One region of the Terrabacter sp. AAH1 genome, then DNA from elsewhere that is predicted to be linked to it. Evidence: predicted binding sites of a transcription regulator. Region 1 holds the regulator's gene; the other holds the start of a gene.
The links. Region 1 encodes HspR, which represses chaperone genes until heat shock. Its sites were predicted from a motif close to AAGTTGAGTCNNNNNGACTCAACTT; they were not measured.
Positions count from the first base shown of each region.

Region 1 (15,726 bases):
ACGAGCGAGCGCAGCCCCCGGCCGCCGACCACCCCGCGCGGCACGATGGGGTCGGCAGCGGTGCGGTGCCACCAGGCGAGCACGGCGAGGGCGAGCGCCCCGACCGGCAGGAGGGTGTAGCCGAGCGGACCGACGACCTCCTTCTCCGGGTCGGACGCCGCGAACGTCAGCACGAGGCTGCCGAGGGCGACGGCCACGAGCAGGGCGCCGAAGAGGTCGGCGCGGCGCAGCACGGCCCACCAGCGCGCGGCGGTGAGCACGGCGAGGAGGAGGAGCAGCCCCAGGCCCACGAGCCCGATCGGCGTCGCCACCCGGGACTGGCCGGCGAACGGCACGAAAGGCGCGCCGAGGGCGACGTCGGTGACGAGCGACTGGGGTGCGGCGAGCGCCAGGCCCGTCACACCGGCGCCCAGCACCGCGACGACCACGGCAGCCACGGTGCGCGCACGCTCGAGGCCACCCGTGCGCCGTGGACCCCCTGCAGCCTCGGCCGGACCGGCCGTCCGACCGGGGTGGCCCGGCCCGAGGACGCGGATGACGGCATACAGGATCAGCGCAGCGGCGACGTTGAGCCAGAAGATCGCCCGCCAGCCGGACCACGCGAGCACGACTGCGCCGAGCACGGGCCCGAGCACCGAGCCGAGCTCCTGGACCGCGCCCACGACTCCGAGCGGCGTGCCGCGACGGTCGGCCGGCCACAGGTCCGCGACGAGCGCCAGGGTCGCCGGCACGAGGCCACCGCCACCGATGCCCTGCAGCACCCGGCCCGTCACGAGGACCGGCATCTCGACCGCGAGCGCGGTGACCGCCGAGCCGACGACGAAGACGAGCAGGCAGCCGAGCAGGATGCGGCGACGGTCGAGCAGGTCGGAGAGCCGGCCGATGAGCGGCAGCACGGCGATGTAGCCGAGCAGGAAGCCGGAGATGATCGGCGTCGCCCGCTGCAGGGCGTCGATGCCGATGCCCACCCCGGCCATCATGTCGGTCAGGGCGAGGACGACGACGTAGGTGTCGGCGGCCGCGAGGGCGACCGCGGCGGACGCCGCCGACAGGAGGGCGAGCCGGTGCGTGCCGGCGGGCTGCGTCACCGCGTCAGGGCTTGGTGATCGTGACGGGCTGGCCGTACTGGTCGAGCGTCAGGGTGTAGGTCGACGCCGAGCCGGCGCCGAAGAAGGGGCCCGCGATGGCGACCTGACGCAGCTCCTGCGAGTCGGTGAGCCCGTAGGTCGCCGTGAAGGAGCCGCTGCTGTCGCCGATGAGGAACAGGTCGGTGACCGCCTTGCCCGGGACCGTGCCCTTGATCGTCGTCAGCACCTCGGAGCCCTGGCGCACCTGCTCGCCCGCGGTGGGCGACGTGGTGGCGGTGAGGAGGCTCGTCAGGCCCTTGTCGGTGGAGAAGAGCACCGCCGGGTCGGGCAGGTTGAACTGCTTCGGGTCGATCTCGTTGGTGCCCGGGATGAGCGGCAGCTTCGCGTAGACCTTGCCGTCGACCGACGTGATCTCGGCGTCTGCCTGGATGCCCTTGAGCGTCACCTTGAAGGTGCCCTTGAACGCCGGGGGGTGCTTGCCCCAGCCGTCGGCGGAGACGACACCGCTCGCGCCCTGCGGGACGTTCGCGCTCGCCAGCTTGAGGTGCACGGACGTCGCGGCGTCGACCTTGGCCTTGGCGGCCGCGAGCCGCTGGGCCGGCGACAGCTGCGTCTGCTCCGGAGCGGGGTCGCCGTCGCTCGCGCAGGACGCCACGGAGACGACGCACAGCGCCGAGAGGACGGCGGCGGCGAGCTTTCCCGGGGTGCGCATGGGGGTCAGGCTAACCGAGCGCACCGGCTCGCTCTCGGACCGACGGGCGAATGTGGGTATGGCTAGGGTCGGGGACGTTCACGGCGGGACCACCCCGCCCCTTGACGAAGGAGCACCACCCATGGCCCTGCTCGGAGTCATCCTGCTGCTGGCCGGCGCGGGAGCCGGCGTCGTCGCATACCTCGCGACCCGTGGCGCAGCCGGTCCCGTCACGGTCACGGCGTTCGGGTTCTCGCGTGACGCCTCACCGATCGAGCTCGTGCTCTACGGCGCGGTCGCGGTGCTGCTCTTCGCCCTCGGCTGGGCCCTGCTGTCCGCCTCGGCCCGCCGTCGTGCCCGCCTGCGCCGTGAGGAGCGTGCCTCGGCGCGCATCAGTGAGGTCGAGGAGAGCGCCGAGACCGCGCGCCTCGAGCACGAGCGCCGCTTCGAGGAGGCCGGCCTGCGCGACGACGACCTGCGCCGCCGCGAGAGCGAGCTCGCCGCCCGCCATGAGGGCCTCGACACGCGCGAGGCCGAGCTCGCCCGCCGTGAGGCCGAGTGGCGCGAGCGCGAGGGCCCGTCCCGCGCCGACGTCGTCACCGGGCGCGCCGAGGGCAGCGTCGCCGACGGCACCGCCACGTGGGCCGACGACGAGCGGACCGCCGCAGGCACGCACTCCGACCGCACCCAGCAGCTGCCCGCCACCGAGCGGCCGTACGACCAGGAGGCCGGCGGCACCGGCGGCACCGGCGGCACTGGGGACACCGGCGACACCGTCGACCCGGCGGCCCAGCGCGGCGACGGGTACGACCGGGACGAACGGCGCGCGCACCGCGACACGACGGCGTGACCGGACACACGGCCTACGTCTTCGACCTCGACGGGGTCGTGCGCGACTTCGCGCCGGGTGACCCCAGCGCGGCCATCGAGGCCGCGCTGAGCCTGCCGTCGGGTCACGTGGCGGCGACCGCGTTCCACGCCGACCTGCTGCTGCCGACGATCACCGGCCGGCAGACGTTCGATGACTGGTACTCGGCGATCTGCGCCGCGCTCGAGGACGCCACCGCCGAGCCCGCCCGGGTGCGGCACCACATGGAGGCCTGGCGCGCCAACCGCGGCACCGCCATCGACGAGACCGTCGAGCGGCTCGAGGCGCTGCGGTCGGCGGGCCACCGCACCTACGTCTTCACCAACGGCACCGACAACGTGCCGGCGGAGCTCGAGCTGCTCGGGCTGGGGCGCCTCTTCGACGGGCTGCTCAACACCGCCGACTTCGGTGTCGCCAAGCCCGACCCCCTCGCGTATGCCGCCGCCCACCGCGCGATCGAGGGTGACCTCGGGCGCGAGCTGGCCCGCAGCGAGGTGTGGTTCACCGACGACCGCGAGGACAACGTGGCGGCGGCACGCGAGTTCGGTTGGGACGCAGAGGTGTTCAGCCGAGCGTGAGCTGCTCGGCCGCCTCGTCGACCCCGACGGTGACGGTCGAGCCGTCGCGCACGTCGCCCGAGAGCAGGCCCCGGGCGAGCCGGTCGCCGATCTCGCGCTGGACCAGCCGGCGCAGCGGCCGGGCACCGTAGGCGGGGTCGTAGCCGCGCTCGGCGAGCCACAGCCGGGCCGCGTCGGTGACCTCGAGGGTGATCCGACGGTCGGACAGCCGGGACGCGAACGCCCGCACCTGCAGGTCGACGATGTGCGCGAGGTCGTCGCGGCTCAGGGCGTCGAAGACGACGACCTCGTCGAGCCGGTTGAGGAACTCGGGCTTGAACGACGAGCGCACGACCCCCATGACCGACTCGCGGCGGGCCTCGGGGCTGAGCAGCGGGTCGGTGAGGAACTGCGAGCCGAGGTTGGAGGTGAGCACGAGGATGACGTTGCGGAAGTCGACCGTGCGGCCCTGGCCGTCGGTGAGGCGGCCGTCGTCGAGCACCTGAAGCAGGATGTCGAAGGTCTCGGGGTGGGCCTTCTCGACCTCGTCGAGCAGGATCACCGAGTAGGGCCGGCGGCGCACGGCCTCGGTGAGCTGGCCACCCTCCTCGTAGCCGACGTAGCCGGGGGGCGCACCGATGAGGCGCGCGACCGAGTGGCGCTCGGAGTACTCGGACATGTCGATGCGCACCATGGCGCGCTCGTCGTCGAAGAGGAAGTCGGCGAGGCTCTTCGCGAGCTCGGTCTTGCCGACGCCGGTGGGGCCGAGGAAGAGGAAGCTGCCCGTCGGGCGGTCGGGGTCGGAGACGCCGGCACGGGTGCGCCGGACGGCGTCGGACACGGCGCGCACCGCGTCGGTCTGGCCGATGAGCCGCGCGCCGATGTGCTGCTCCATGTGCAGCAGCTTCTCCGACTCGCCCTCGAGCAGCCGGCCGGCCGGGATGCCGGTCCAGGCGGAGATGACGTCGGCGATGTCGTCGGCGCCGACCTCCTCCTTGACCATCGGGGTCTCATCGGACGCGGTGGCGGCGGCCTCGCGCTCCTGCGCGGTAGCGAGGTCCTTCTCGAGGGTCGGGATGTCGCCGTAGAGGATCTTCGAGGCGGCGCCGAGGTCGCCCTCGCGCTGGAGGCGGTCGGCCTGGGTGCGCAGGTCGTCGATGCGGGCCTTGAGCTCACCGACGGCGTTGAGGCCGGACTTCTCGGCCTCCCAGCGCGCGTTGAGGGCGGCCAGCTCCTCGCTGCGGTCGGCGAGGTCCTTGCGGAGGCGCTCGAGGCGCTCGCGCGAAGCGGCGTCCGTCTCCTGCTCGAGCGCGAACTCCTCCATCTTGAGGCGGTCGACGGCACGGCGCAGCTCGTCGATCTCGACGGGGCTCGAGTCGATCTCCATGCGCAGGCGCGAGGCCGCCTCGTCGATGAGGTCGATGGCCTTGTCGGGCAGCTGGCGCCCGGAGATGTAGCGGTCGGAGAGGCTCGCCGCCGCGACGAGGGCCGAGTCGGCGATCGTCACCTTGTGGTGGGCCTCGTAGCGCTCCTTGAGGCCGCGGAGGATGGCGATGGTGTCCTCGACGGACGGCTCACCCACGAAGACCTGCTGGAAGCGTCGCTCGAGCGCGGCGTCCTTCTCGATGTGCTTGCGGTACTCGTCGAGCGTCGTCGCGCCGACGAGGCGCAGCTCTCCTCGGGCGAGCATGGGCTTGAGCATGTTGCCGGCATCCATCGCGCCCTCGCCGCCGGCGCCCGCGCCCACGACGGTGTGGATCTCGTCGATGAACGTGACGATCTGCCCGTCGCTGCCCTGGATCTCCTCGAGGACGGCCTTGAGGCGCTCCTCGAACTCGCCGCGGAACTTGGCACCGGCGAGCATCGAGCCGAGGTCGAGGGAGTAGAGGGTCTTGTCGCGCAGGCTCTCGGGCACGTCGCCCTCGACGATGCGCTGCGCGAGGCCCTCGACGACGGCCGTCTTCCCGACGCCGGGCTCGCCGATGAGGACGGGGTTGTTCTTCGTGCGGCGGCTCAGCACCTGCACGACCCGGCGGATCTCGGCGTCGCGGCCGATGACGGGGTCGAGCTTGCCGTCGCGGGCCCGGGCCGTGAGGTCGGTGCCGTACTTGGCGAGCGCCTCGAAGGTGCCCTCGGGGTTGTCGGAGGTGACGGGGCGGCCGCCGCGCAGCTCGGGGATGGCCTTCTCGATCGCGTCGGCGTCGAGGCCGAACTGGCCCGTGCGCGCGATGGCGAGCAGCAGGTGGTCGGTGGAGACGTACGAGTCGCCCATCGCCGTCATGTACTGCTGCGCCTGCTGGAGCACGCGCGCGGCGGTGGGTGAGAGCTGCGGCTGCTGGGTGCCGCCGGTGACCTGCGGCATCGTCGCCATGGCCCGCTCGGCCGCGGTGGTCGCGTCGGTGACGCTCGAGCGACCGGCGGTGAGCAGGGCGGGGGTGGTGGTGCCGCTCTGGGCTGCCAACGCGAGCAGCAGGTGGGCCGGCTCGATGTTCGGGTGGTGCTTGCCGGCCGCGGTGGTCGCGGCCTGGGCGAAGGCCTCCTGAGCCTTGTTGGTCAGCTGAAGGTCCATGCGTTCTCCTGGTGCGGGGAAGGGAGTCACTGGAGACAACCGGTGGCAAGTTGAGTGTATTCCACTCAACTACGTGCGTGGCGCGCCGCTCCCGTATGCCGTCTCGCGCGCCCGGACACGCTCCTGACCCTACGCTCGGAACCATGGACGCCGCCCGCCTCGCGACCGAGCTGACCAACGCCCGCTTCGGCACGACCCAGTTCCGGCAGGGCTACGACATGGCCGACTGCGCCGACGCCCCCCGCGCGGGCACGGCCCCCACGTCGGCGCCTGAGCTCTCCGCGATGCCCGACGGAGCCGCGGCGAGCCGGCCGGGAGTCCTCGCTCGCCTGCTCGCCGCGGTCCGGGGAAACCAACCGCTGCGTTGACCCGGCTCAGGCCGAGTCGGGGTCCTGACCACTCTCGACGACCCTGGCTGCGATCTCGCGCAGCTTGATGTTGCGGTGGAGCGAGGCCTGCCGGAGCATCTCGAACGCCTGCTTGGCGGTGACGCGGTGGCGCTCGATGAGCACCCCCACCGCGTGCCCGATCAGCCGATGGCTCTCGATCGCCTGCTCGAGCTGGTGCTCCTTCTCGGCGCGGGCCCGGCTCGCCACGACCCGGTCGACCGCCTGGCCGAGGATCTGGGCGAGCAGGTCGCCGACGATCAGCTCGTCGCTGCCGACGATGCGCGGCTCGTCGAACTGCACCCACGCACGGCACTCCGAGTCCTGCGACGTCGGGAGGAGCAGCAGCCCCTCACGCTTGTCACCGACGAGGACGTCGTGGCCGTGCGGCGACGACTCGAGGCCCTCGCGGACGGCGTCGTCGAGCTCTGACGGCTGCACGCGGCCACGGGGCGACAGCACCACGACGTCGCCCTTGTCGTCGGCCACCCGGAGGGTCACCTCGCCGTCGAAGAGCACGGTGAAACCGGTGACGGCCGTGGCCAGGGCCTGGTCGAGCCCCTCCGCGGCGGCGAGCTCGACGGCGACCCGGCCGGCGAGCTCGCGGCGCATCCGGGACTCGCGCTCGCGGGTCTCGTCGCGGGCCACGCCGAGCACGAAGCCGGCGTGGTCGGCCGTCTCGGGGACGCTCGCGGCCCGGGTGTGCACCCACGCCTCTCCCCCGCTCTTCCTCCGGATGCGGTAGTGCTCGTCGAGGAAGGGCTGGCCCGTGCGCAGCAGCTCGACGCGGCGAGCGTGCGCCTCGTTCTCGGCGGGCGCCTCGTCGGCCGGGATCCACCACGGGTAGGGCGGGGTGAACGGCCCGTCGGCCAGCGACCAGCCGTAGTCGCGGGTGAAGGCCCCGTTGAGCTCGACCACGGTGCCCTCGGCGTCGGCGACGACGAGCGGCTCCTGGATGGCGCCGAGGATGGCGCGCAGCCAGGCGGCGTCGCGCGAGCGCGAGCGCGACCGGACGAGGTTGGCGGAGAGCCGGGCGCGCAGCTCGGTCGGGTCGAACGGCTTGACGACGTAGTCGTCGGCACCCATCGTCAGCCCGATCGTGCTCGCCTCGACGCCGGCGCGCGCCGACAGGAGCACGACGGGCAGGTCTCGCAGGGTGGGGTCCTCGCGGATCTCGCGCACGAGGGTCAGGCCGTCCATCCGCGGCATCATGACGTCGGCGAGCACGATGTCGGGGCGGGCGGCCCGCATCCGGGCCAGAGCCTCCACGCCGTCACGCGACGTGACGACGTCGTAGTCGTCACGCAGGTGCCGGGTGACGTGCCAGCGCATGTCCGGGTTGTCCTCGACGACGAGCAGGGTCGGACGTCCCGTGACGGCACGCGCGGGGGTGTCCGCGTCGCCCTCGTCGGGGCCGGCCCAGGCCGCCGCCTCGCTGATGAACGACTCCGCCGGCCGCGGCGTGATCGACGGCCGGCTGGCCGACTGCGTCGGCGGCTGTCCCCACGGCAACCGGACGGTGAACGTGCTCCCCCGTCCCTCGCCCGTGTCGAGGGAGATGCTGCCGCCGAGCAGCCCGACGAGCTGCCGGACGATCGACAGCCCGATGCCGGCCCCCTCGCGCGAGCGGCGCTCGTCGCTGCCGGCGAGCTGCCGGAACCGGTCGAAGACGTGGTCGCGGTCCTTCTCGGGGATACCGATGCCGGTGTCGCTGACCGACACCACGTAGCCGGCCTCGTCACCGCTCAGGGAGAGCCCGATCCGGCCCTGGGGCGTGAACTTCAACGCGTTGGACAGCAGGTTGAGCACGATGCGCTCGTACATGTCGACGTCGACGTACGCCTGCCGTGGGAGGTCGCCGCGCTCGACGACGAAGTCGAGCCCCATCCGTTCGATGGCCGGGCGGAAGTTGGCGGCGACGCCGTCGGTCACCGCCGCGACGTCGACGGCGACGGGGTGCGGCTCGACCGCACCGGCCTCGACGCGGGTGAGGTCGAGGATGCGGTCGACGAGCCCGGTGAGGCGCTCTGAGTTGCGCGCGATCATCTCGAACCGACGGCGCGTGTCGGCGTCGAGGGCGTCGGCGGCCAGGGCGTCCTGCACCGGCCCGGCGATGAGCGCGAGCGGCGTGCGCAGCTCGTGGCTGACGTTGGCGAAGAAGTCGGACTTCGCGACGTCGAGCTCGGCGAGGGCCTCCTCGCGCGCGCGGTCGTCGGCGCGTCGACGCACGCCGCTCAGGGCCGTCGCGGCGTGCGAGGCGCACAGCTCGGCGTACGCCTGCAGCTGGGCGTCCCAGGGCCTGCGTGGGTTGGCCCCGAACCGCAGGAGAGCCGTGGGTTCGGAGAGTCCGGGCTCGAGCACGGGGACGACGTGCACGCCGGGCTCGGCGTCACCCGTGAGCGCGGCGGAGCCGCTGCCGTCGACCCAGACGAGGTCGACGTCCAGGTGGTCTGCGGTCTGCCTGCGGAGCACCTCGAGGGTGCGCTCGCGCACCTGCTCGCGACCCTCGGGCGCCGTCGCGACGATGAGCGCCTGGAACAGCTCGAGCGCGGCACCGGCGCGGCGCACCGCCAGCACCTTGTCGGTCGTCTCGACGGCCACGTTGAGGATGCCGGCGACGTGGCCGTCGGCGTCGTGGATGGCGCCGTAGGACCACGTGAAGTAGGCCTCCTCGAGGAAGCCGAACCGGTCGACGACGAGCAGCTCGTCCTCGACCCAGGTCGCGGGCCCACCCCCGAGCACCCCGTCGAACATGGGGCCGATGACGTCCCAGACCTCGGGCCAGACCTGCCGCACCGGGCGGCCGAGGGCCTCCGGGTGCTTGCTGCGGCCGAGCAGGGTGCGGTAGCCGTCGTTGTAGACCATGGTCAGCTCGGGCCCCCAGCACACGAGCATGGGGAAGCCCGACGACAGGCAGATGTCGACGATGGAGCGCAGGTTGTCGGGCCAGGCCTCGACCGGCCCCAGCGGCGTCGCGGACCAGTCGTGGCGGGCGAAGAGCTCCTGCATCTCGACCGAGCGGCGTACGGGCGCGCCGAGATCGGACCCCGGGACTCGGTTCACGGAGTCACCGTCGGGGTATGAGGGGGTCACACGACCTCCGGAAAGTGGAACACGCAACGGCCTCCGGCGGCATACAGCGGGACAGACACCCCGTCTGCTCGAGGCTGGCACAGTGTTGCACACGGCACCGACGAGGGGGCCGGCTCGGGCGCCGGCGTCCGCTGGTCGCTAGCGCTCCGGGCGCCAGACCACCAGCGCCTGCGAGGCGGGCGTGCGCGGCGGGCGCTGCCCGGGCCGGACGGCCACGACCTCCCCGCGCGGACCGACGGCGAAGACCCGTGCGCCCGAGGCCCCGGCCGCGAGGGCCGCGCGGGCCGTGCTCAGCTCTTCGGTCAGCTCCTGGACACGCGACTGCAGCGCGTTCACGTGGTTCTCGAGGTCGAGGATGCGCTGGATCCCGGCGAGCGAGACGCCTTCCTGCGAGAGGCGCTGGACCTCGCGGAGCAGCGCGACGTCGCGCGAGCTGTAGCGACGGCCGCCGCCGCGCGTGCGGGACGGCGAGACGAGGCCGAGCCGGTCGTACTGCCGCAGGGTCTGCGCGTGCATGCCGGCCAGCTCGGCCGCGACGGAGATGACGAAGACGGGCGCGTCGTCGTCGTGGCCGCCGGGTCGGGCGCTCCTGCGAGCCATTCCAGCCACCTCCTCCTCCTCGTCGTTCGTGTGGTTCGTCGCGTATGCCGTCAGGCGCGGGCGCGCTCGAAGAGCTCGGCCCGCGGGTCGTGGCCACTCTCGGCCGCGGCCATCTTCTCGACGGCCTCGCGGGCCTCGTCGGTGAGCCGCTGCGGCACGACGACCTGCACCTTGGCGAGCAGATCACCCGTGTGGTCGCCGCGCTTCACGCCGCGCCCCTTGAGGCGCAGCACCCGGCCGCTCGGCGTACCGGCCGCTACCTTGACCTTGACCTGGCCACCGTCGAGGGTCGGCACCGCGACGGTCGCGCCCAGCGCGGCCTCGGCGAAGGTGACGGGGAGGTCGATGGTCAGGTTGTCACCGTCACGCCCGAAGACGGGGTGCTTGTCGACGGACACCGTGAGGATCAGGTCGCCGGCCGGAGCGCCAGGATCACCCTGACGCCCCTTGCCGCGCAGGCGGATCCGCTGGCCGTCCTTGACGCCCGCCGGGATGCGGGCGTTGATGCGGCCGAGGTCGGGCGAGCTGAGCGAGACGGTCGAGCCCTCGACGGCGTCGCGGAAGCCGATGCGGGTGCTGGCCTGCACGTCGGCGCCGGGGCGGGGCCCCGCGGGGGCTCCGTAGCCGCCGTAGCCGGCGCCGGGTCCGGCCGCACCGCCACCGAACATCTGGCCGAGGATGTCCTCGAGGTTCGGCTGGCCACCGGCACCGCCGGTGCTGAAACGCACGCGCTGCCCACCGCCACCGGCACCGCCGAACGCGGAGAAGATGTCCTCGAAGCCGGCGCCGCCGCCACCGGGGCCACCCGCGGTGAAGCGGGCGCCGCCGTGCGACATGGCGCGGATGGCGTCGTACTCGCGGCGCTGCTCGGGGTCGGAGAGGACGGCATACGCCTCGCCGATCTCCTTGAAGCGCTCCTCCGCCTTGGCGTCGCCGACGTTGTGGTCGGGGTGCATGGTGCGGGCGAGCTTGCGGTACGTCTTCTTGATCGTCGCCGCATCGGCATCCTGGGGCACGCCGAGGATGCCGTAGAAGTCCTTCTCGAACCAGTCCTGGCTAGCCAAGGCGCACCTCCTTCGTCACGGTGGGACTCACGCTGCTCCCATCATCGGGTATGCCGCCGGGCTGCGCGTGCAGCCCGGCGGCGGACGTCTCAGGCGGGGTCGGCAACCGACACCCGCGCGGCACGGACGAGCCGGTCACCGATGCGGTATCCCGGCTGCAGCACCTGGACGACGGTCGTGCCGGTGGCACCCTCGGGCAGCTCGGCCTCGACGTGCATGAGGGCTTCGTGCACGTTGGGATCGAACTCCTGACCGGCCTCGCCGAGGCGCTCGACGCCGTAGCGGCCCAGCGTCGCCTCGAGCTTTTCGGCGATCGCGGCGAACGGCCCCGCGGCGAGGTCGCCGGCCTGCCGGGCCATGTGGATGTCGTCGAGCACCGGCAGCAGCGACTCGACGACGCTGCCGACCGCGGAGTGGCGGATCACCTCACGGTCGCGGTCGACGCGCTTCTTGTAGTTGACGTACTCGGCCTGCAGTCGCTGCAGGTCCGCGAGCAACGTCGCGGCCATGGTGTCCTCCTCGGCGAGGGCGACGCCCTCCGACTCCTCGGACTCCTGCGCCGCGGCCGACCCCTTGGGGGCGTGGTCGTACTCGTCCTCGCCGCCGGGCTCGGACGAGGCGCCGGAGCCGCCCTCGTAGTACGTGTGGTGGCGCTTGCCGTCAGCCGGCGCCTCGTCGGCGGCCGGCCCCGGGGCGCCGGCAGCGTCACCGCTGCCGGCACCCTGTGCACCCGTGGCGGTCACGTCGGGCTGCTCGCCCGTCGGGCCGTTGCCGGTGGGGTCGGTCGACTCGGTCACTTGGCTTCCTTGGCCTCGTCGTCGTCGACGACCTCGGCGTCGACCACGTCGTCGTCGGCACCGGCCGACGCGCCCGCCGACGCACCAGCGTGCGAACCGTCCTGGGCGTCAGCGGAGCCCGCGGCGCCGGCGCCCGCCTGCTCGGACGCGTAGACCGCCTGGCCCATGGCCTGCGACTTGGTGTTGAGGTCCTCGACCTTCGCCTTGATGTCGTCGGCGCTGGCCTCGGAGCCCTCGGCGATGGCGGCCTTGAGGTCGGCGAGCGACTCCTCGACCGGGGTCTTCACGTCGGCGGGGATCTTGTCGCCGGACTCCTTGAGGAAGTTCTCGGTCGAGAAGACGAGCTGCTCGGCCTGGTTCTTGACCTCGGCCTCCTCGCGGCGCTTCTTGTCCTCGTCGGCGTGCGCCTCGGCGTCCTTGACCATGCGGTCGATCTCGTCCTTCGACAGGGCCGAGCCGCCGGTGATCGTCATCTTCTGCTCCTTGCCGGTGCCCTGGTCCTTGGCACTGACGTTGACGATGCCGTTGGCGTCGATGTCGAAGGTGACCTCGATCTTCGGCACGCCGCGCGGGGCCGGCGCGATGCCGGTCAGCTCGAAGGTGCCGAGCGACTTGTTGTGCTGGGCGATCTCGCGCTCACCCTGAAAGACCTGGATGAGGACCGACGGCTGGTTGTCGTCGGCGGTGCTGAAGATCTCCGAGCGCTTCGTCGGGATCGCGGTGTTGCGCTCGATGAGCTTGGTGAAGAGGCCACCCTTGGTCTCGATGCCGAGCGAGAGCGGCGTGACGTCGATGAGCAGGACGTCCTTGCGCTCACCCTTGAGGACACCGGCCTGCAGGCTCGCGCCCATCGCGACGACCTCGTCGGGGTTGACGCCCTTGTTGGGCTCCTTGCCGCCGGTCAGCTCCTTGACGAGGTTCGAGACGGCCGGCATGCGGGTCGAGCCGCCGACGAGCACGACGTGGTCGATGTCGGAGACCTTGATGCCGGCGTCCTCGATGACCTTGTGGAACGGGGCCTTCGTGCGGTCGAGGAGCGACTTGGTCATCTGCTCGAACTGCGCGCGCGACAGGGTCTCGTCGAGGTGGATCGGACCCTCGGGCGTCATCGAGATGTACTGCGCCGAGATGTTGGTGCTCGTCGCGGTGGAGAGCTCCTTCTTGGCGCGCTCGGCCTCGTCGCGCAGGCGCTGCATGGCGATCTTGTCCTTGGACAGGTCCTGGCCGGTCTTGTTCTTCACCTGCGTGATGAGGTGCTGGACGACGACGTCGTCCCAGTCGTCGCCACCGAGGTGGTTGTCGCCGTTCGTGGCGCGCACCTGGATCGTGGCGAAGCCGTCCTCGGCGTCCTTGCCGACCTCGAGGAGGGACACGTCGAACGTGCCGCCACCGAGGTCGAAGACGAGGATGAGCTCGTCCTCCTTGCCCTTGTCGAGGCCGTAGGCGAGCGCCGCGGCGGTGGGCTCGTTGACGATGCGCAGCACGTTGAGGCCCGCGATCTCACCGGCCTCCTTGGTGGCCTGGCGCTCGGCGTCGTCGAAGTACGCGGGGACGGTGATGACGGCGTCGGTCACGGTCTCGCCGAGGTAGGACTCGGCGTCGCGCTTCAGCTTCTGCAGGATGCGGGCGCTGATCTCCTGCGCCGTGTACGTCTTGCCGTCGATCTCGGGCGACTTCCAGTCGGTGCCCATGTGGCGCTTGACGGAGCGGATCGTCCGGTCGACGTTGGTGACGGCCTGGCGCTTGGCGACCTCGCCGACGAGCACCTCGCCGTTCTTGGAGAACGCGACGACGGACGGCGTCGTGCGCCCGCCCTCGGCGTTCGCGATGATGCTCGGCTCGCCGCCCTCGAGGACGGAGACGGCCGAGTTGGTGGTACCGAGGTCGATGCCGACGGCACGTGCCATGGGTGACTCCTTGATGGTCTGGATGGGTCCGGTGTCTGCCGGTCCCGGGGTAGCTGTCCGGAAACTGGCCCTCGCTCAATGTGCTCCGCCCGACCCGTGGTTGTCAAAGCCGGACTCGCAAATCTTGCGTTCACTCGACTCAACTCTTGGTTCGCGGGCTTTGTTCCTCGACCTGCGGACTTTCTGCCGAGGGACTCCGGAGCGGCGTCAGACGACCCTGCGGAGCTCGAAGGCCTGGCGCAGCTGCGTCACGTCGGCGGCCGGGGCGTGCTCTCGCGCCAGGACGTACGTCTCGTCGACCAGAGCGACCAGCGCGCGGACGGCATCGTGCGGGCCGGCGACGAGCAGCTGCCGGATGCGGGCGGCGAGACGGTCCGGCCGATGCGGCAGCAGCGACTCCTCCCAGTCGAGCCACTTGTGGAACGGGTGCGGCATCCACACCCGGTTCAGGCCGAACAGCGCGTCGAGCACGCCCTGCACGCCGTCGAGCAGGTCGCGGTGCAGCAGCAGCACGTCGTCGCGGGCCGCGAGCATCTCCAGCCGTTCGCGGCTGCGCAGGTCGAGGCCCTGCTCCACCATCGCCACCGCGAGCGCCTCGGGATAGTCGGCGCACCGCGCCCGCCACACCTCGATGACGCCCTGCCCGTGCAGCGGTATGCCGTCACGCAGGGCGGTCACGCGCACCTGCAGCTCCGCCTCGGTGTCGCCCGCGAGCGCCCGGTCGAGATAGGTGTCGATCGTGGAGGTGACGAAGCCGCTGACGTCGATCCTGACGCCGTCGACGAGCAGGCCGTCGGCCCACTCGTGCTCGTCCTCCTCGGCGTAGACCCGCTCGAAACCGGCTCCCTCGACGGCCGCCTCGCGGTCGGCCGAGGACGGCGGAGCCGTCCAGTAGACGTCGAGCTCGATGTCGGACGCCGCGTCGGCGAGGCCACGGGCCACCGACCCGCCGACGAGCGCTGCGGCGACACGGTCGTTGCCGGCATACGCCCGGACCGCCAGTCGTGCGATGTCGACCCGGCGAGCCACATCGTCGACCTGCTGGCCCGCCGTCATGACGAGACGGCCGCCGGGATGCGCACGCTGGAGACGGTCGTGAGCACGGGGTGCGCGTCGTCGCCGTCGCGCACCTCGCCGCCGCGCCAGACGATCGAGAGGTCGCGCCCCTGGACGGTCAGCTCGGCGAGGCAGTTGTCGAACCACGGGCCGTCGGTGACGCGCCACGGGTAGGCGGGGTCGGGCACGTGCTTCGAGTGGCCGGCGACGAACCGCATCGGCCGCACCAGGCCGCGCGCGAAGAGCGACATCATGACGCGCACGCCTCGCGGCATCGGGTTGCGGATCGGTGAGCAGACCGCCTGCACGATGCGCGAGCGGGCGCCGTGGCGCGACCTCGCGTCGACGACCTCGGCCACATAGGAGTTGTGGACGTCGCCCGACAAGAAGACGACGGTGGCCGGCGGCTTCCCCCGCTCCCCGCGCGCCACCTGCATCACCGACTCGAAGACCTCGACGAAGCCGTCGTTGAAGGCCGCCCAGTGCTCGAGATCGATCGACTGGCGGGCCTTCTCGGCGCCCTGGGCGATGAGGCGGCCGTGCGTGCCCATGGCGAGCACCTCGTCGATCGCCTCGAAGTCGTGCAGGCCCGGCGGCAGCATGAAGGGCAGCGACGTGCCGATGAGCAGGTGCTCGACGTCGCCGGTGAGCTGCTCGTCGAGCCACCGCATCTCGTCGGGGTCGAGCATCGACCGGTGGTGCGGCTCGAGCACGCGCGCGGCGCGGGAGTCGACGACGACGAGGCGGCTGTCGCCGAGGTCACGGCGGAAGCTCCACCGGTAGACCTCCGGGTGCCGGTCGGAGCGACGGGCGAGGTCGAAGACGGCGTCGGTGAGGTCGAGCTCGGAGCTGCCGTCGACCCAGCTCGCTTCTGCCGCAAGCACCTTCGCGTAGATCTCGTCGTCGGCGAGCTGAGCCGGCGACAGGTTGCCGATGTGCTGGTAGACCCAGTACGACGAGAGACCGCCCATGAGCCGCTCGTGCCACCAGGCCGTCCGGTTGATCTCCTGGTGCCACGTCCACGACGTGTTCCAGTCGTCACGGATGTCG
Region 1 covers NZ_JBTJJV010000015.1:40,126-55,851, forward strand. The annotation lists gene ACXR8F_RS18370 (MFS transporter) at 1-1,088, opposite strand, end outside; gene ACXR8F_RS18375 (LppX_LprAFG lipoprotein) at 1,093-1,800, opposite strand; gene ACXR8F_RS18380 (hypothetical protein) at 1,922-2,629, shown strand; gene ACXR8F_RS18385 (HAD family hydrolase) at 2,626-3,225, shown strand; gene clpB (ATP-dependent chaperone ClpB) at 3,212-5,773, opposite strand; gene ACXR8F_RS18395 (hypothetical protein) at 5,917-6,141, shown strand; gene ACXR8F_RS18400 (ATP-binding protein) at 6,148-9,222, opposite strand; gene ACXR8F_RS18405 (heat shock protein transcriptional repressor HspR) at 9,391-9,852, opposite strand; gene ACXR8F_RS18410 (DnaJ C-terminal domain-containing protein) at 9,903-10,916, opposite strand; gene ACXR8F_RS18415 (nucleotide exchange factor GrpE) at 11,006-11,713, opposite strand; gene dnaK (molecular chaperone DnaK) at 11,710-13,620, opposite strand; gene ACXR8F_RS18425 (hypothetical protein) at 13,828-14,676, opposite strand; gene ACXR8F_RS18430 (alkaline phosphatase D family protein) at 14,673-15,726, opposite strand, start outside.

Region 2 (15,726 bases), on a different contig from region 1:
CGACAGGGCCCCAGGCGTACTCGCGGCGCCCGCCCCACGGAGGCCAGAGGATCGGCCGGGCCACGAAGACCGCGGTCCAGGACGCTGCCGCCCACCGGCTGCGTTCCCAGAGCACGAGGGCGACCGGCACCGCCCACACCCAGTGGTGCGACCACGAGATCGGCGAGACGACGAGCCCGGCGAGCGCCGCCAGGCACGTGGCGAGCAGCACGTCACCGCGTTGCCACCGGGCCCGCGCGGTGACGACGATCGCGACGCCGACGGGCAGGGCGACTGCCAGCCACAGCGGCAGGGACGGCCGCGCGTCGAGCAGCCGCGTGAGGGCGCCGTACACGGACTGGTTGTGCGTCAGCGACGGCGGCCCCACCCGGCCCGCGTCGACGAGGCCGTCGGTCCAGTAGGACACGGCCCAGCGGGGTGCCACGAGGAAGCCCGCCGCGACCGTCAGACCGAAGGTCACGAGCGCACGCCGGGCGGTCGCACGACGACCGACGAGGACGAGCAGCACGACGAAGACGAGCGGGGTGAGCTTCACCCCGGCGGCCAGCCCGAGCAGCACGCCGGACCAGCGCCGCTCGGTCCGGAGCAGGTCGACGAGCACGGCCGTCATGACGAGCACGTTGACCTGCCCGAAGGCGAGGTTCTGCCACACGGGCTCCAGAGCCACGGCGCCCCCGGCGACGGCGGCTGCGAGCCAGCCCGGTGCCGGGCGGTCCTGCGCGCGTCGCACCAGCACGACGGCCGCCGCGAGCGCCGCGGTGGACGCGCCGGTCCAGACGGCAGCCGCGAGCCAGGCCGGCAGGAACGCCAGGGGCACCATGACGACCGACGCGAACGGCGGGTAGGTGAACGACAAGCCGGTCACCGGGTCGCGCGGCGCCGTGGCGGGCGGCCCGGCGACCAGGGCCCGACCTGCCTCCTGGTAGACGCCGAGATCGGTGAGGCCGCCACGCAGGCTCGTCAGCACGGCGGCGGCGACGGCAGCGACGAGCACCACCGCTGCGACCGGCGCGGGTCCGGCCAGCAGGCGCACCCACCTCACCCGGGCCGGAGCCAGCACCTTCGCATCGTCGCAGACCACGGGCGCGGACCGGGCCGCACCGGATGACATGATCTGAGCCATGGATGCCGACGCCGTCGTCGTGGGAGCCGGTCTCGCCGGCCTCGTCGCCACCGCCGAGCTCGCCGACCGCGGCAAGCGGGTGGTGCTCGTCGACCAGGAGGGCGGGCAGTCGCTCGGCGGACAGGCCTTCTGGAGCTTCGGGGGGCTCTTCCTGGTCGACAGCCCCGAGCAGCGCCGGATGGGCATCCGCGACAGTCTCGAGCTCGCCACGCAGGACTGGATGGGCTCGGCACAGTTCGACCGCGACGAGGACTTCTGGCCCCGCAAGTGGGCGGAGGCGTACCTGCACTTCGCCGCGGGCGAGAAGCGCTCGTGGCTGCACGAGCAGGGGCACCGCCTCTTCCCCGTCGTCGGCTGGGCCGAGCGCGGCGACGGCCGGGCCGACGGGCACGGCAACTCCGTGCCGCGCTTCCACATCACGTGGGGAACCGGCCCCGGCATCGTCGAGCCGTTCGAGAAGCGCGTGCGTGCCGCCGTCGAGAAGGGCCTCGTGACCCTGGCGTTCCGGCACCGCGTCGACGACCTCGTGCTGTCGGGCGGGACGGTGACCGGCGTACGGGGACGGGTGCTGGCGCCCGACGGCGTCGAGCGCGGCCGCCCGAGCAGTCGCGAGGAGGTCGGGGACTTCGAGATCGCGGCCCAGGCCGTGGTCGTGACGAGTGGCGGCATCGGCGGCGACCACGACCTCGTGCGCCGGGCATGGCCCGAGCGGCTCGGCACGCCCCCGGCGCGCATGGTCGCCGGAGTGCCCGCCCACGTCGACGGCCGGATGCTCGGCATCACCCAGCAGGCCGGCGGCAACGTCATCAACCCCGACCGCATGTGGCACTACACCGAGGGCCTGCGCAACTGGGACCCCGTCTGGGACAACCACGGCATCCGCATCCTGCCCGGCCCGTCGTCGCTGTGGCTCGACGCGCGCGGCCGTCGTTTCCCGGCCCCCTACTTCCCCGGCTTCGACACGCTCGGCACGCTGGGGCACATCATGCGCACCGGCTACGACTACTCGTGGTTCGTGCTGACGCAGAAGATCATCGAGAAGGAGTTCGCCCTCTCCGGCTCGGAGCAGAACCCCGACCTCACCGGCAAGGACGTACGCCAGGTGCTGGGTCGCGCGCGCAGTGGCGCACCCGCGCCCGTGGAGGCGTTCATGCGCAACGGGGAGGACTTCGTCGTCGCCCGCTCGCTCGACGAGCTGGTCCGGGGGATGAACGCCCTCACCGGTGACGACCTCATCGACCTCGAGTCGCTCCGCCGTACGGTCGTGGCCCGCGACAACGAGATCGACAACGACTTCACGAAGGACGCCCAGATCACCGCCGTGCGTGGGGCCCGCCACTACCGCGGCGACCGGCTGATCCGGGTCGCGAGCCCGCACAAGCTGCTCGACCCCAAGGCGGGACCGCTCGTCGCGGTGCGGCTCAACATCCTCACGCGCAAGACCCTCGGCGGGCTCGAGACGGATCTCGCGGGACGGGTGCTGCGGCCCGGCGGCGACCCGCTCCCCGGCGTCTACGCGGCCGGCGAGGTGGCCGGCTTCGGCGGTGGCGGCATGCACGGCTACAACTCGCTCGAGGGCACCTTCCTCGGCGGCTGCCTCTTCAGCGGCCGCACCGCCGGACGCTCGGTGGCGGCGGCCCTCTGACGCTGGGGGGCGAGGGTCTTGACGACACCCGCGCGGATCGTCTACAACGGGAACAGAGCACGAAGTTGAGCGGTTATCACTCAAGAAAGGTTCACTGAGGCCGATCAGGTCGGCCCCGTTCTCCGAGGAGTAGACATGAGCACCACCACCTTCGACCCGTTCCGCTCCATCGACCGGACGTTCGACCGCCTGCTGGGCGAGGGCCTGCGCGGGGCATCCGCCTCCGGGTCGATCATGCCGATGGACCTCTACCGGTCCGGCGAGAGCTTCATCGCCCACATCGACCTGCCCGGCGTCGACCCGTCGACCATCGACATCGACGTCGAGGACCGCACGCTCACCGTCCGGGCCGAGCGCCGGTCGCCCGAGGCCGAGGGCGCCCAGTGGCTCTCGCGCGAGCGGCCCGCCGGCACCTTCGCCCGCCAGCTCTCGCTCGGCCGCGGCCTCGCCCTCGACCGCATCGAGGCGGACTACCGCGACGGCGTGCTGTCGCTGACCATCCCGGTCGCCGAGGAGGCGAAGCCGCGCCGCATCACCGTGTCGCACGCAGGCTCGTCGGCCGACGCGCACCGCGAGATCGAGGGGGCCGACACGGAGGCGACGAAGGAACACGCGTCCGCCTGACCAGGACCGGGGGGCTCGGCGGTGGACCGCCGAGCCCCTGCACCTGTCCGGGTGCGGATCAGGCCGGCGCACCGACCGGGGTGGCGAGCGCTTCACCGTCCACGACCGCGCGGCGCTCGGCCGCGCGGCGCTCGGCGGCGTTGGCCGCGAGGATGACGACGAGGCCGAGGCCGGCGAAGCCTGCCCCCACCCAGAGCGGTGACGTCCAGCCGAGCCCGGCAGCCAGGGCCAGGCCCGAGAGCCAGACGCCCAGGAAGTTGCCGAGGTTGAACGCGGCGATGTTGGCCGACGACGCCATCGTCGGAGCGCCCGCCGCGTGCGCGAGCACCCGCATCTGCAGGCCCGGCACGGTCGCGAAGCCGAAGAAGCCCATCGCCAGCAGCATCGCCGCCGATCCCAGTGGGCTGTGCGCGAGCAGGGCGAAGCCGACGAGCGAGACGCCCAGCGCCACGGTGAGCAGCACGAGGGTGCGGGCGAGCGCCCGGTCTGCCCAGCGCCCGCCGAGCAGGTTGCCGACGAAGAGCCCGACGCCGAAGAGGACGAGCAGCCACGGCACCGCCGACTCGTCGAAGCCGGTGACCCGCGTGAGCAGCGGCTCGACGTACATGAACGCCCCGAACATGCCGCCGAAGACGAGCACCGTCATGCCGAGCGAGAGCCACACCTGGCCGTTGCGAAAGGCCTCGAGCTCGGCCCGGAGGCCGACGGTCGACCGGGAGCCGGGACCAGCCTCGCCGTCGGCCTCGACGTCGCCCGAGTCGGGGACCAGCGCAGCGATGCCGGCGGCCGCGACGACCCCGACGGCGGCGATGACGGCGAAGGTCGCGCGCCAGCCCCACTGCTGGCCGACGAAGGTGCCGAGCGGCACGCCGAGCACGTTGGCGAGGGTGAGGCCGCCGAACATGATCGAGATCGCGCCCGCCTTGCGGTCGGCGGCCACGAGCGAGGCCGCCAGCACGGCGCCGATGCCGAAGAACGCCCCGTGCGCGAGGGCGGCGACGACGCGACCGCCGAGCAGGACGGCATACCCGGGGGCGAGGGCCGAGAGCGCGTTGCCGGCGACGAAGAGTCCCATGAGCACGAGCAGCGCCCGCTTGGGACGCCAGCGCCCGAGCAGCGGCGGGAGCGCCAGCGCGCCGAGGACGACGGCGAGGGCATAGCCGCTGATGAGGTAGCCGGCCGTCGGGATGCCGACCCCGAGGTCGGCCGCGACGGTGCTGAGGAGGCCGGCGATGACGAACTCCGTCAGGCCGATGCCGAAGCCCCCGAGAGCGAGGGCGATGAGACCGAGTGGCATGGGTTCCTGGTCCTTCCGAACAGGTGCGGACGCCGGGGCCGAGCCTCTCTGCCTTCGCCGGTATGCCGCGTGTGCAACTACTTGACGCTGAGCGACGCTAGTTGCACGCGCGGCATATTGCAAACGCGCGCTACGATGGGGGCATGGGAATCGCGGACACCGCCGTCGAGGTGCGCGCCTCCGGGTGGCGCACCCTCGCTGCGCTGCACGGACACATCGAGGCCGCACTCGAGCGTGAGCTCGTTCGCCGGCACGGGCTGTCGGTCGTCGAGTTCACCGTTCTCGACGCGCTGTCACGTCAGGACGGCTGGCACATGCGGATGTCCCAGCTCGCCCGGGCCGCCGCGCTCTCCTCGTCGGCCACGACCCGGCTCGTCAACCGGCTCGAGGACCGCGGCCTGCTCACCCGGGTGCTCTGCGCCGACGACCGGCGAGGCATCTACACCGAGCTCACCCCCTCCGGGCGGCGACTCCACGCCGAGGCGAGCCCCACCCACGACCAGGTGCTGGAGGAGTCACTCGGCAGCGCCGGTGAGGTGCCCGAGCTCGCTGCCCTCGTCGAGTTCCTCCACCGCTCCTGACGACTGCCGATGCGGCGGTTCAGAGCCGCCCGCGGACCGGGGTGCGTTCGACCGGGTCGCCGCCCTCGGGCATGACCATCTCGGCGCGCACGCCGAGCAGCCGCACCTCGCGCTCCGGGTCGAGCGTCGCGGCCAGCTCCACCGCCGCGGCGACGACCTCGTCGCGGTCGGACGTCGGGGCGCGCAGCTTGCGGGCCTTGGTCTGGGTGAAGAACGGCGCGTAACGGACCTTGAGGGTGACCCGGAAGACCGGCCGGCCCTCCTTCGCGGTGTCGTCGAACGCCTGCTCGGCGAGGTCGCGCACCGCGTCACGCACCTCGGCGGGCGTCGTCAGGTTGCTCTGGTAGGTGGTCTCGCGGCTGTGCCCCCGCGCGATCCAGGGCGAGTCGTCGACGACGGCCGAGCCGATGCCCCGGCCCAGCCGGGAGTACCAGACGCCCATGCGAGGCCCGAACTCGCCGACGAGCGTGGCCTCGTCGGCGTCCGCGAGCTGGCGCACCGTCTCGATGCCGTGACCTGCGAGGCGCTTCGAGACCTTGGAGCCGACTCCCCAGAGGTCGATCGTCGGCCTGTCGCCCATGACCTCGAACCAGTTGTGGCGCGTCAGCCGGAAGACACCGCGCGGCTTGCCGAAGCCCGTGGCGATCTTGGCCCGCACCTTGTTGTCGCCGATGCCGACCGAGCTGTGCAGGTCGGTCGCCTCGAGCACCGCGCCCCGGACCCGATGCGCGAAGGCTTCGGGGTCGTCGGTCTGCACCCCGAGGAACGCCTCGTCCCACCCGAGCACCTCGACGACGACGCCGAGGGACCGCAACGTCTCCATGACCCGCTCGGACGCCTCGGTGTATGCCGGCGCGTCGACCGGCAGGATGACCGCGTCGGGTGCCTTGCGTGCGGCCAGACGCAACGGCATGCCCGAGCCGACCCCGAACTCGCGGGCCTCGTAGCTCGCCGTCGACACGACGGCCCGCTCGGTCGGGTCGCCGCGCCCACCGACGATGACGGGCTTGCCGACGAGCTCGGGTCGGCGCAGCAGCTCGACCGCCGCGATGAACTGGTCGAGGTCGACGTGCAGCACCCAACGGGCGGGCCCGGCGCTCATGACGCCATTGTGCCCGCGCGGACCGACAGTGCTGGCGGTGCCGGTGGCCGGGCGGACGTCAGCCGCGCGTCGGGCGGTCGCGCTTGGCGGGCCGCCGTGGTTGGTCGGTGACCTGCCTGCCGGCCCGGAAGGTGTAGACGGCCGGCGGCTCGGGCGTGCCGGACGACTCGGTCGGGTCGGAGCGATCGACAGGCTCCGAGCGTCGAGGGGCCCCGGCGGCCTTGGGGGCGCTCGGGGCGCTGGGGGCGCTGGGGGCGCTGCGGGTCCGGGTGTCTCCGCCCGTCGGGTCGTCGTCGACGGGCGCCGGGCCGGCGGCGGCGTCCTGCTCACGCGCCGCGAGGACGACACCGTGGAAGAGCATCGCGGCGGCCAGCACCGTGAGGCCGAAGGCGCCGACGGCGAGCGGCACTCCGGTGTGGGCGCCGCCGAGCTCGGAGCGGAGCAGGTGCAGCCCGCCGGCGGCGGCACCGACGACGGCGGAACCGACGAACCAAACGATCGTGCCCCGGGTCATTGAATGCGCCACGAGGTCACTGTGGCACACGCGAGCCGGGTTGGCGCCGAGGCCTGCAGGTTCGGCTCGAGGGACGGGCGGCTGACGGGCGGCTGACGGGCGGGTCGCGTGGATTGTCAGTGTCCGGACGTCGCCGAGACACCCTTGGCCGCAACGGTCTTCGCCGCCTTGGCGGCGTTCTCGGCGTCCTGTCGCGCAAGCCTCGTGGCGGCCATCACGTCGGCCCTGGCCTGACCGGTGGGGACGGCCGTGCCACCGGACGCCCGGTCGGCCTTCTTCGAAGACCCGAGGATCGCCCGCGAGGTGGGGTCGGGTGCGAAGCCCTGCGTTGCCGGCTGGGCCTGGGCGCGCGCCTGGCGGGCCTGCGCCGCAGCCGCCTTGGCGGCCTTGGCGAGGGCAGCCTTGGCTGCCTTCTCGTTCGCCCTGGCGGCCTTGGCAGTCTTGTCGGCGGCCTTCTTCGCGGCCTTGTCGGCAGCCTTGGACGCCTTGTCCGCAGCAGCCTTGGACGCCTTGTCCGCGGCCTTGGACGCCTTGTCGGACGCCTTGTCGGACGCCTTGTCGGCAGCCTTGGCCGGGCCGTTGTCGGAGCCCTTGCCCGAGTTGTCGTCGGAGCGCTGCCCCGGAGTCCCTGGGCCCTCGGCGTTGCCGGGCCTCGGGTCGAGGGCGTCGAGCGCGAGCGTGAGTCCCGGGGCAACGGCCGATGGGACCGCCGGGGGTGCCTGCACGGGTGGAGCCGGCGGAACCGGCGGTGCCGACGGCGCCGCCGAAGCGGGCACCTCGGCCGGACGCGTCGCGGCCGGCGCCTGGACCGACCCGGCGGACTCGGGTGCCGAGGGCACGGCGGCATACGCGGTCTGGGTGCCGACGGAGAACGGGGAGCTGACGGGCACACCACCGGCGGCCTCGGGCTCGGCACGGCGCTCGTGCGCCGTGACGGACGGCAGGATGAGGGCCGCGACGGCGGCGCCGAGCAGCAGCGCCGCACCACGCTGGCCACCGACGGACGAGAGCGACACGCGCCCGCGGACGAGCGCGGCGATGGCCGCGAGGAGCGGCGAGACGCCGATGACGACGAAGCCTGCGGTGAGGCCACCCACGAGGCAGCTGAAGGCGACGAGGGCGCCGATGACGGCGAAGCCGGAGACGGTGCCCTCGGGCAGGCGGCGCGGCTCGGGGTCGGCGAGCAGGTCGACCGGCTCGGGGGCCAGCAGGCCCGGGCGGGCCGGCAGCGTGAACGAGGGCTCCTCGAGCGCGGCGAAAGCGGACATTTCGGACGTCACGGGGACAGTGTGGACGATGCGGGGCTCCGCGTCACGTCCCGGCTCGTTGTCGCCTCCTGAGGTGCCGCCGTCGCCCCCGCGCGAGGACTCGTCACGCAGGGTGCGGGTCGGCGCACCGGCGGCGGCCCAGAGCTGCCAGCCGCGGGGCGGGACCGGCCAGGAGGGGTCGGGCAGCCAGCGGTCGACGTCAGCCGTGGCCGGCCGTCCCGGTCGCATCGGGGCACCGTGCGTGGGCGTCATGGGGGTGGTCACCGAACTCGCCTCTCCTGCGTCAGCGCGGCCCCGCTCCGTCGAGCAGGGCCTCTCATAGCAGAACAGTACGGTGCAGAGTCACGTTTTGTACCGCAAATGGTAAAAGTTGGGCAAAGTCGCCCGTGTCGTCAACGCCACGGTGGGGCACGCCGTCTCGACCGACTGCGTCGACTGGGAGGTCGTCGAGGACGCCCTGACCCCGTCGGACAGCGGCTTCGACGACCTCGCGATCTGGACCGGGTCGACCGTGCACGACGGCGAGCGCTGGCGGATGTTCTACACGGCCGTCTCTCGCGCGGGACACCACATCTACGACCAGCGGATCGGCTCCGCGGTCTCCGACGACCTCGTGCACTGGACCCGGGTCTCGAGCGAGCCGGCCCTCCGCATCGACCCGCGGCACTACAAGACGCTGGCCTCGCACCCCGGCCCCACCGAAGGGCCCGACCTCGAGGGCAGCAGCGAGACGTGGCGCGACCCGCTCGTGCTGCGCGACCCCGAGGGTGACGGCTGGCACCTGCTCATCACCGCCCGAGCCCGCGACGCGGCGAAGAACGACGACGGTGTCGTCGCCCACGCCTGGAGTCCCGACCTCGACTCGTGGGAGGTGCGCGGGCCTCTCTGCGAGCCGGGCGCCGGCTTCGGGCAGCTCGAGGTCCTGCGCAGCCTCGTCATCGACGGGCGGCCCGTCCTCGTCTTCACCTGCCACCCCGAAGAGATGACCCCGGCGCGCCGTGCCGACGCCGACGGGTGCTGCACGTGGTCGGTGCCGTCGCCGGGCCTGCTCGGCCCGTGGGACCTGTCCCGGGCTCGGCCGTTCCGGGCCGACCCGACGCTCTTCGCGGCCCCGGTCGTGACCCGGCCCGACGGCAGCACCGTGATCTTCGGCTTCCACCACGACGGCCGGGACGGGTCGCTCTGGATCGGTGACCCGATGCCGGTGACGCTGGACGCCGCGGGCTACCTCGTGCCCGCCTGACCCGACCGGCCGGCCTCCACGGGATGTAGCCCTCCCACCAGCCACGCCGGGGTCTGGTCGGCGAAGTGGTCGGCCCGGGCGTCGCCGCTCGCCCCGAAGGGCACCACCCACCGGCTCGCGTCACGGTCGGCGAGGTCCCAGACGTAGCGGGCGACCGGTCCGCCGTAGCAGCGGTCGGTCACCCCGGGCGCGCTCGCCGCGGCGAGCACGCAGCCCTTGTCGCCGCCGACCGGGTCGCGCGGCACCGACGGCGCCCGGTCGCTGACGTCGAGCGCGTGCAGTGGGTCGAGCCAGTGCCGGTCACCCCACGCGGCGTCCGGGTCGTACTGTCCGGCCACGCTCTCGAGGGCCGCGCGGACCCCGTCGGCGACGTCGATGCCGCGCTCGGGGGCGAGCCGTGCCATGGAGTGCCAGCCGGCACCGATCTGCGCGACCACCCCGGTCCACGCGGCGAAGATCGGCGAGTGGCCGCTCGGCTCGAGCATCGGCGCGAGGCTCGGGTGGTCCGAGAACCACCGCACCAGGGCGGTGCGCCAACGCGCGAAGACGGCGGCCCCGTGACTGTCGGCGTCGCTGTGGCCGTCCCACGCGAGCAACACCTCGCGCACCTGCGCCGCGCGGCCGCCCACCTCGACGGCCTCGACCAGCTCGCGCATGAGGTCGGCCTGGCCGTTGCGGGAGTCGACGTGGATCGCCGCGCAGTCGTCGACGGTCAGGCCGGTGCGCGACCCGATGAGCGAGCGGATGCGCTCGGCGCGGAACGGCGTCGCGTACTCGACCCCGAGCCCTCCCCCGCTCGCCCGGTCGTTGGCGCTCACCATGACGTCCGGCACGTCGACGGCCGGACCCCGGCGGTAGCCGTGCCAGGTGTGCCTGGAATCCCAGGCAGGCAGCGGCAGCACCATGCCCGCCTCGTCGCGGTCCGGCACCCGTCCGACGACGAGGTGGCGCATGCGTCCGCTCGTGTCGGCGACGAGCGCCGAGTTCACGGGCTCGACCCAGCGCGCGAGCGCCCGCTCGACGTCGTCGACGGTGCGGGCCCGCAACAGGGGCAGCAGCGCGCCGAAGCCGAGGTCGCTCTCGACCTGGGTCGGGGTGCGCAGGCTGAAGGGTGGCGGTCCGCACGCAGCCGCGGCCTCGTCACCGTCGCCGGTGACCGCAGCGGCGCGCTCGAGCTCGGCCTCGAGCCCGGTCACGACCGGGCCGCGCGCCGTCACGACGACGGGCACGTGCAGCTCGCCCTCGCCGCGCACCCGCACCGTCTCGGTCGTGTGCTCGACCGGCTCCCAGCCGTCGAGGCCGCGCGCCACGAGCACGGGGGCGCCGTCCTCCCTCGACCCGTCGCACCGAAGCCTCTCGAGCGTGAGGTCCTGGTAGTCGGCCATCGCGTTCGTGATGCCCCAGGCGACCGACCCCGTGTGGGCGAAGTGCTGCACGCCCGGCACCCCCGGGAACGTGAAGCCGACGACGTCGAACTCGGGGCACGCGAGCCCCACCTGCTGGTAGCAGCCGGGCAGCTCGATGGTGCGGTGCGGGTCGCCCGCGACGAGGGGCAGCCCGCTCGCGGTCTGCGCGCCGCCGATGACCCACGCGTTGCTCCCCGAGCGGTCGACACCCTCGGCGTGGAGCAGCGGCAGCGCGTCCTCCCCGAGCCGGTCGGCGACGTGGGCGTTGAAGAGCTTGGCGGGGAAGGTGCCGAAGAGCAGGTGGATGCCCCAGAAGATGCCGAGCGGCGTCCACGGCGCCCACGGGCGCGGCGCGGCGGCATACGCCTCGAGCCCGAGCGCCTCGACCTCCGGTGTGCCCGTGAGCCCCTCGGCGAGGGCGGAGTCCACCCCGTCGACGTATGCCGTGAGCCACGCCCGCGTCTCGGCGTCGAGCCGCTCGAAGCAGCGTCGCACGGTGGCCTCGAGCCGCACCTGGCGGGCGAAGCGGTCCCAGGGCACCCCGTCCGCGCCGACGTACTCGGCGGTGCGCCCCTCCATGCGCCAGCGGTGGTGCTCGATCTGCCAGCCGCGGTCGAGCGCGGTGACGCGGCCCTGGAGGCGGGCGAGCTCCAGCACGTCGTCGGCGCGCAGGTGCGGGACACCGAGGGCGTCCCTGGTCAGGCCGGCCAGGGGCTCGCGCGTCACGTGGCGTCCTTGAAGCGCCCCCACCCGTGCCACCGGTCGACGTCGATGATCGCCGTGACACGGGCACGGTCGCGCACCCGGTAGGGCTGCCCCGTGTAGTGCGACGCGATGCGGTCGATGTCGCCGAGGTCGCGGTCGTCGAAGAGCTCGACGACGCGGCCCTGGAGGCTGACGTGGGTGATCCAGTTCTCGGGGTCCATGGCGCTGAGGCTCACGCGGGGGTCGGCCCGCAGCCAGTCGAGGCGCTTGCGGCCGGCGTCCATGTTGACGACGACCTTCCCGTCCTCGAAGAGGTACCAGGTGGGCACCGAGACGGGCTGGCCGTCGGGGCGCACGCAGCTGATCGTCGCGTAGTTCGGTCGGCGCAGGAACTCGGCGACCTCCGCGGGCAGAGCGGCCCCGCTCGTGGGTCGGCCGGCCGTCACCGGTCGCCCGACGTCTTGCTCTGGATCTCTCGGAAGAACGCGTCGGAGATGCGACGGAACTGGTGCAGCGTCAGGGTGATCGGGTCGCCGGCCGACAGCCCGAGGACCGTGTGCTCGGGGTCGAGCGCCAGCTCTGGGTCGGCCAGCACCGTGCCGCCGTTCTCGACGAGCGACCGGGCGAGCACGCGCACCTCGTGCAGCGCCTTCCCGGTCTGCCCCTCGGCGGCGCTCAAGCGGTGGATGAAGCAGCCCTCGAGGACGATGAGCATGTTGTTGAAGTACTCGTACTCGAGCGACTCGAGGGCGCCCTCGAGCGCGGAGACGTCGGCGTCGCCGTGGTCACGGGCCGCCTGCGCCACCTCACGGAACATCGCCACCTGCGACTCGACCCGCGAGCGGCAGGCGTCGACGTAGTCGGGCTCGTACTCCTTCGTCCCCAGCATGGGCTCAGCGTAGCGAGCGAGCGGCCACGTTCCGGCGACTAGGTTTGGGCCATGGCAGCGCGTGAACGGAACGTGCTCGGCGGTGAGCTCGAGCCGTGCGGGACCGACCCGGTGACCGGCTTCTACCGCACCGGCTACTGCACGACGGGTCCGGAGGACCGCGGCAGCCACACCATCTGCGTCGTCGTCACCCCCGAGTTCCTCGCCCACCAGCGCAGCGTGGGCAACGACCTCGTCACGCCGCGCCCCGAGTGGCGCTTCCCCGGCCTGACGCCGGGAGACACGTGGTGCGTCGTCGCCGTGCGGTGGCTGCAGGCGCACCAGGACGGCGCGGGCGCACCTGTCGTGCTCGCCGCCACGCACGAGCGGGCCCTCGAGGTCGTGCCGCTGCAGCTGCTCCAGTCGTATGCCGCCGACGTGCCCGACGACCCGAGCTCCCTTCTCTGACATGACGGCTCACGCCCTCCCCCCTCTGGAGGCCGACTGCTCACAGTGCTTCGGGCTCTGCTGCGTCGCCCTGCCCTTCGCGCGGTCGGCCGACTTCCCCGTCGACAAGGCCGGTGGCGATCCGTGCCGCAACCTGCTTGCCGACCACCGGTGCGGCATCCACGACCGGCTCCTCGAGGGCGGTTGGCGCGGCTGCGTGACCTTCGACTGCTTCGGGGCGGGCCAGCAGGTGTCGCAGGTGACCTTCGGCGGCGTCTCGTGGCGCGAGGCGCCCACGACGGCCCCGACGATGTATGCCGTCCTGCCCGTCGTGCGCCAGCTGCACGAGACGCTCGCCCACCTCCTCGAGGCCGTCGCGCTGGGGCCCGACCCCGACGCCGCCGCCGCGCTGGACGGGCTCGTCGACGAGGTGGGAGCCGCCACCGCAGCCGATGCCGACACCCTCCTGGCCATCGACCTCGTCGCCCTTCGCGGGCGCGTGGGCGACCTGCTGCGGACCGTGAGCGCGACCGTGCGGGAGAGGCATCGGCGGCGTGACGGCATACGCGGGCGGTCACGGAGGGCCCGGCGGGTCGGCCCCGGCGCCGACCTCGTGGGTGCCGACCTGCGCGGGCTCGACCTGCGGGCGACGGACCTCCGCGGCGCACTGCTCATCGCCGCCGACCTCCGGGGCGCAGACCTGCGGTGGGCAGACCTGCTCGGGGCGGACCTGCGCGACGCCGACCTGCGGGGCGCGGTCGTCGACGGCGCGCTCTTCGTCACCCGGCCGCAGCTCGCGGCCGCACGCACCTGACGGGGGGCGCACTGCGCAGTTGGCGCATTCGGTCGCGCTGCGAGCGGCGAGAGCCCACAATCGAGCCACAGTGACCATCGTGACCATCGTGACCATCCGTCCCGTCGAGCACCGGAGCCGACCGTGCGCCGAGCCAGAGCCGCAGCTGCCGCCGCACTGCCGGCCGCCCTCGTCCTGGGACTGACGGCTGCCCTGACCGCCTGCACCGCAGACAAGCCCGGCGTCGAGCTGAGCCAGGTGGCCGGATCCGGGGTCACGGGCACGCCCGTGCCGACGCAGACCGTCACGGTGACCGAGATCGACACGCGCACCGTCACCGCGACGACGACCGTCGTGCACTCGACGACCTCGACCGTGGTGGCAACGCCGACCGTCACCGTCACGGCGCTGCCGCGCCCGAGCCTCACCACGAGCACCGTCTTCAACCGCACGACAGCTCTCGCCGACTACGCCAACCTCGTCAACGACGTCCGGGTGCTGGACCGGATCCCCTTGTCGGGCAACGCGGCCGCCGTCCAGCTCGACGCGATGACCCAGCACCTGGCGCGACTCGGCGCCAACGGGCCACCGCCGGGGCTCGACGCGCCCAGCTACTACGGCAGGCTCTTCTCGCTCGGGCTCTTCGCCCGCGCGGGTGCCGACGAGGCCGCGGCCGGGTCGCCCGTCGCGACGAGCCGCTACTCGGTCGTGCGCCAGGAGACCGGCGTGCTGCTCTCGCTCGTCAACGGCGCACTGTCGACGACCTTCACGCTGCCGCCGCCCGTGCCGCGGTCGACGGCCACTCCCTGAGCGTCAGTGCTGAGCGTCAGTGCTGAGCGTCAGTGCTGAGCGTCACCGCCTGGGTGGCGGCGGTTCGGCGTGGACGTGCCGGTTCAGCCGCGAGTGCGACCGCGGCGCGGGCACGCGCGACCAGATCGCACGTTGCAGGGCGAGGGTGAGCCAGCCCGCCAGCGCCATCCCGATGATGTTGACGACGAGCTGCAGCCCGCTGCCGCGCACCTCACCCCACGCCCCGAAGGCGAGGCCGAGGGCGACGTTGCCGGCTGCCGGAATCGTCGTGACCGAGATGAAGACGCCGCTGAGCCCGGTGACCCGGGCCGACGTCAGCGACAGCACGCCCGCGGCCGCGGCGAGCACGGCGACGATGAGCGACCACTTGTCCGGCGTGTAGATGAACCCCGTCGCGGGCCGCTCGCCGGTGATGTCCTCGAGCGTCACCCAGCCGAGTGCCCGCCCGATGAGCCCGGCCACGCAGGTGACCGCGATCGCGACGGCGAAGCCCACCGCCAGGGCGCGCGCCGCCACGGCGAGCAGCAGCGGCCGGCGCCGCACCAGGGCGACCCCGAGCGCTGCCACGGCACCGAACTCGGGGCCGAGCACCATCGCGCCGATGACGAGGATCTGGGTGTCGAGGACGATGGCGATGCCGGCGATGAGCGTCGCGAGGGACATGAAGGAGAGGAACGTCCAGTTCAGCTCGCTCTCCTCGTAGGAGCGCTGGGCGACCTCGGCCCACACGACGGCGTCGGCGCTGCTGCCGGGCGTCTCCTCGTCGGCCTCGAACCCGGCCCTCGAGACCCAGGTGCTGACCGGCTCGAGCTGCAGCGTGCCGCCCTCGTGGACCCCGAGATCGCGCAGGCTCTCGACGATCGCGTTGGCGCCCTCGCGGGCGACGTCGGCCTGGACCACGTCGCCGACCGGGCGCAGCGCGGCTCCTCGCATGACGGCCAGGGTGCTCACCGCCGAGGAGTCGGAGAGGACCCGGGTCACCTCCTCGGTCAGCTCGCTCGGGATCGTCGCGGTGAGTCTGAGCATGCGTGCCAGTCTGCCGCCGGCGGGGCGGTTTGACAGGACGGCGCGCACGGCCCGACAGTGACATCTGAACATCCGTTCAGATGAACGGCCTGACCGGACCGTGCCAGACGAAGCGGAGACCATGAGCACCGTCACCGGCCTCGACGCCTGCGCCACGCCCTGCGTGCACCCCGAGAAGGTGGCGCTGGCCACCGACAACGCCCCTGGGCCCGACGAGCTGGCCAGGGTGACCAGCGTCTTCAAGCTGCTCGGCGACCCCACCCGGGCACGCCTG
Region 2 covers NZ_JBTJJV010000008.1:94,608-110,333, forward strand. The annotation lists gene ACXR8F_RS13675 (glycosyltransferase 87 family protein) at 1-1,111, opposite strand, end outside; gene ACXR8F_RS13680 (FAD-binding dehydrogenase) at 1,122-2,768, shown strand; gene ACXR8F_RS13685 (Hsp20/alpha crystallin family protein) at 2,904-3,392, shown strand; gene ACXR8F_RS13690 (MFS transporter) at 3,451-4,689, opposite strand; gene ACXR8F_RS13695 (MarR family winged helix-turn-helix transcriptional regulator) at 4,833-5,270, shown strand; gene ACXR8F_RS13700 (DNA polymerase IV) at 5,290-6,372, opposite strand; gene ACXR8F_RS13705 (hypothetical protein) at 6,431-6,898, opposite strand; gene ACXR8F_RS13710 (hypothetical protein) at 7,003-8,418, opposite strand; gene ACXR8F_RS13715 (glycosyl hydrolase) at 8,525-9,397, shown strand; gene ACXR8F_RS13720 (penicillin acylase family protein) at 9,379-11,529, opposite strand; gene ACXR8F_RS13725 (TIGR03618 family F420-dependent PPOX class oxidoreductase) at 11,526-11,954, opposite strand; gene ACXR8F_RS13730 (hypothetical protein) at 11,951-12,397, opposite strand; gene ACXR8F_RS13735 (DUF2237 family protein) at 12,449-12,844, shown strand; gene ACXR8F_RS13740 (pentapeptide repeat-containing protein) at 12,846-13,637, shown strand; gene ACXR8F_RS13745 (hypothetical protein) at 13,761-14,426, shown strand; gene ACXR8F_RS13750 (DUF389 domain-containing protein) at 14,469-15,452, opposite strand; gene ACXR8F_RS13755 (ArsR/SmtB family transcription factor) at 15,574-15,726, shown strand, end outside.
Region 2: ACXR8F_RS13685 (Hsp20/alpha crystallin family protein) is a predicted target of HspR. The motif match lies at 2,831-2,855, and genes of this name have one in related genera.